Regions from separate parts of the Arthrobacter sp. zg-Y895 genome, predicted to be linked through region 1. Evidence: predicted binding sites of a transcription regulator. Region 1 holds the regulator's gene; the other holds the start of a gene.
What was found. Region 1 encodes HrcA, which represses chaperone genes, less so after heat shock. Its sites were predicted from a motif close to TTNGCACTCGNNNNNNNCGAGTGCNAA; they were not measured.
Positions count from the first base shown of each region.

Region 2: groES (co-chaperone GroES) is a predicted target of HrcA. The motif match lies at 830-856, and genes of this name have one in related genera.

Region 1 covers NZ_JAJFZY010000004.1:229,234-231,433, forward strand. The annotation lists gene LJ760_RS07805 (DUF3097 family protein) at 1-655, opposite strand, end outside; gene hrcA (heat-inducible transcriptional repressor HrcA) at 865-1,878, shown strand; gene dnaJ (molecular chaperone DnaJ) at 1,984-2,200, shown strand, end outside.
Region 2 covers NZ_JAJFZY010000002.1:26,504-28,703, reverse strand. The annotation lists gene LJ760_RS01660 (siderophore ABC transporter substrate-binding protein) at 1-663, opposite strand, end outside; gene groES (co-chaperone GroES) at 997-1,293, shown strand; gene groL (chaperonin GroEL) at 1,376-2,200, shown strand, end outside.

The DNA.
Region 1 (2,200 bases):
AGGCGGTACGTCCGATCACGGACGGCTTGATGGCCTGCCAGACGTCCACGTACGGATGCCCGACAATCAAGACGTTGCCCGGCGCGCCGGGGGAGGTCATCGCCTCGGCTGCGATGCGCGATTCCTTGGAACCCGGAACCAGATGATCCACCAGGATGCCCAGCCTGCGTCCCGGGCCCGGGGCGAACTCCCGGACCGCGGAGTACAGGTCATCGACGCCGTGGAGGGGCTCGACGACGATCCCTTCCACCCGCAGGTCATCGCCCCAGACCTTCTCCACCAGTTCGGCGTCGTGCTTGCCCTCCACCCAGATACGGCTGGCCCGGGCGGTGCGGGCGCGCTGGTTGGCGACGCGCACCGAGCCGGACGCCGTCCGGGCCGGTCCTGCCTTGGCTGCCGCCGCGGCCGCGGGCACAACTTCCACCGGCTCGCCCTCGAGCAGGAAGCCGAAGCCCAGTTCGAAGGATTTCTTTTTCCCGCGCCGGTCTTCCAGCACCATCAGGTGCAGTCCGCCGGATTTCTCCACGCGTACCACCGCACCAACCCAGCCCGAGGCAACGTCCTCAAGGACCAGGCCGGTTTCGGCGCCGACTTTGCGCAGGACGGTCCGGGCCGGCGCAGTGATGTCCTGCGGACCCCAGGAAAAGCTGGACACGGAAGTTGCCTCACTTACGGTTCTGATCGGGCGGAAACCGCAGCAGGCCACGGGTTCCTCAATGCTAGCAACGCTGCCGATCCGTACTAGACTTGGCACTTGAACACTGTGAGTGCTAAACGTCCGGCGCTCTGCCCATAGGTCACCACGCAGGCCAACACGCAGATCAAAATGCCGATCAAACCGCCGATCAACAGGGAGGGAAAACCATGAGTGAGCCACGCCGACTCGAGGTCCTCCGCGCCATTGTTGAGGACTACGTCCATTCGCGCGAGCCCGTGGGATCCAAGGCACTTGTGGAACGCCATCACCTGGGCGTTTCCTCGGCGACCATCCGCAACGACATGGCCGCACTTGAGGAAGAGGGGCTGATCACCGCCCCGCACACGTCCGCCGGGCGCATCCCCACCGACAAGGGCTACCGCCTGTTCGTCGACCGGATTTCCGACGTCAAGCCGCTCTCCGCTCCCGAACGCCGCGCCATCCAGTCGCTGCTGGAGGAAGCCGACGACCTCGACGATGTGATGGATCGTACCGTCAGGCTGTTGTCCCAGCTGACCAACCAGGTGGCCGTGGTGCAGTACCCGCATCTGGGCAATGCCAAGGTCCGGCACATTGAATTTGTCCTGCTGGCTCCGGCGCAGGTGCTGGTGGTGCTCATCTCGACCACGGGGCGGGTGGAGCAGCGGGTCATTACCGTTCCGCAGCCGGTGACGGAACCGGACCTGAGTGACCTTCGCCAGCACTTCCTGACCGCGTTGGCAGGCACGCCGCTGAGCAGCATCACCAGCCAGCTGGCCAATGCCCTTGCCACTGTGCCGGCCGAACGCAGGCGCGTGGGCAACGCCCTGGGCCACTGCCTGGAGCAGCTTGCGGGCATCAACCGCGAGGACCGCATGGTGATGGCAGGGACAGCCAACCTGGCCCGCTCCACTGTAGACTTCCCGCTGACTATCGGTCCCGTGCTCGAAGCGCTCGAGGAACAAGTGGTGATGCTGCGGCTGCTGTCGGAGATGGAACAGGATGCCCGCGGCGTTGCCGTCCGGATCGGGCGGGAGAATCCGTACGGCGGATTGTCGGAAGCGTCTGTGGTGGCTACGGGATACGGTCCCGACGCCACCGCTAAGGTCGGCATTCTCGGTCCCACGCGGATGGACTATCCCACCACCATGGCAGCGGTGCGAGCCGTGGCCAGGTACCTGTCCCGAATACTGAACAACTAACGCGGTCCCCAGCACTTACGGACCCGCCCGCCGGGGAACCGGCGGGAACCCAACCTCCGTCTTCAAAGTTTGAAGGCACGCAATACAGGAAAGCGATGTGCACGAGTGAGCGATCACTACCAGGTTCTGGGTGTCGGACGAGACGCCACCGGTGAAGAAATCAAGAAGGCGTACCGGAAGCTAGCCCGCAAGCTGCACCCGGACGTCAACAATGCTCCGGGTGCCTCGGACGAATTCAAAGCCGTATCGCACGCCTACGAGGTTCTTTCCGATCCGGAAAAACGGCGGATCTACGACACCACGGGCAACGAGAACGGAACCG
Region 2 (2,200 bases), on a different contig from region 1:
CGGTTCCAGGCCCAGGACGTCGTGGATGATGCCGAACCGCGAGCCTGCGCCGTAGGCGGTCATTTCCCCGCCGCTGGTCATAACGATCAGGCCGTTGCCGGCGTCGGCGGCCAGTTCCTTGGTGTCTTCGACCTTGCCTTCAAGGGCGCCCAGTTTCTCTTCAACCAGGTCTTCCTTTTCGAAGATCGTGCCGAGGGTCTGGGTGTTTTCCTTGAAGGAGTTCCAGGAATCGGCGTTATCGACGCTGAGGTCGATGGTGGGGGCAATCTTGCTTAATTCTTCGTAAGAATCGGCAACCCGGCCGGAAATGATGATCAGGTCCGGAGCGCCGGCGTTGATCGCTTCGAAGTCGGGCTCCTTCATGCTGCCGATCTTGGTGATCTCTTCGGCGCCGTACTGGGAGAGGCTCTGAGGGAAGTTGGCGGCAGGCACGCCGTCGACGTCAATGTCGAGGGCATCCATGGTGTCGAGGGCGCCGAGGTCGAACGTGTACACGGTCTCCGGGTTCACCGGAACTTCGGTGCTTCCCTGGGCGTGCTCGACCGTCACGGTTGAGGCCTGTGCGGACTCGACGTCCGCCTCTGCTGCTTCAGTGGAGCAGGCGCTGAGCGCGAGGAGGGACACAAGGGCGGTTCCGGCCAGCAGGCGGGACTTAGTGATCATGGGGGCTCCGGTGAGAGTCGATGTGCCAATCCGGGGATTAGGTCACAGAAATGTTTTCTAATGGTGCGCAGATGAAAACTATCCCGGTTAGGAGAACCTAAGCAAATCCCGTTCTTCATTTACCTGCCCGCCAGTACGGGGGAGAGGGGCGGGCAGGCGGCGCACGCTGGCACTCACCTTGACCGAGTGCTAACCGTTGCATAAAGTCTGAGTTAGCACTCCGAACGTGAGGGTGCTAACTCCCGAAGGGAAAGCGCGAACCGGCACCGCGACGACGGCCAGCGCCAGACCAACGGCCCCATTCCGTTAGAAACTACGCAAAGGAGAGCCCGAGTGTCGGTCTCTATTAAGCCCCTTGAGGATCGTATTGTTGTCCGCCCCCTCGAAGCCGAGCAGACCACTGCTTCCGGCCTGGTAATCCCGGACACTGCAAAGGAAAAGCCCCAGGAGGGTGAAGTAGTTGCAGTTGGACCCGGCCGCGTTGATGACAACGGCAACCGCATCCCGGTTGACGTTGCCGAAGGCGACGTAGTCATTTACTCCAAGTACGGCGGAACCGAAGTCAAGCACGGCGGCCAGGAATACCTGGTGCTGTCCGCCCGCGACGTGCTGGCCGTCGTCGTAAAGTAGTTCCCCTGGAAAACCCCGGCCACGATTCTGGCCGGGGTTTTCTGATGTAGGTGCAGATGTAGTTGTCGGAAAGGACACACACATGGCAAAGCAGTTGGAGTTCAATGACTCCGCCCGTCGCTCGCTCGAAGCAGGCGTCGATAAGCTCGCCAACACGGTCAAGGTGACCCTCGGCCCGCGCGGCCGCAACGTCGTCCTGGCCAAGACCTGGGGCGCTCCCACCATCACCAACGACGGCGTCACGATTGCCCGCGAAATTGAGCTGGACGACCCGTACGAGAACCTCGGTGCACAGCTGGCCAAGGAAGTAGCCACCAAGACCAACGATGTTGCCGGCGACGGCACCACCACGGCCACCGTGCTGGCACAGGCCCTGGTCAAGGAAGGCCTGCGCAACGTTGCCGCCGGTGCTGCCCCCGGGCAGCTCAAGCGCGGCATCGAGGTTTCCGTTGACGCGGTAGCCAAGCGCCTGCTGGAGAACGCCAAGGAAGTTGAAGGCAACCAGGTTGCCCACGTTGCGGCAATCTCCGCGCAGAGCACCGAGATCGGCGAGCTGCTGGCCCAGGCCTTCGACACCGTCGGCAAGGACGGCGTCATCACGATCGAGGAGTCCTCCTCGACGCAGACCGAGCTGGCCATCACCGAGGGCATGCAGTTCGACAAGGGCTACCTCTCGCCGTACTTCGTGACCGACCCGGAGCGCCAGGAAGCCGTCCTCGAAGACGCGCTGATCCTGATCAACTCCGGCAAGATCTCCTCCGTCGCCGAGTTCCTGCCGCTGCTGGAAAAGGCTCTGCAGACCTCCAAGCCGCTGTTCATCATCGCCGAAGACGTAGACGGGGAAGCCCTGTCCACCCTGGTGGTCAACAAGATCCGCGGCACCCTGAACGTCGTCGCCGTCAAGGCT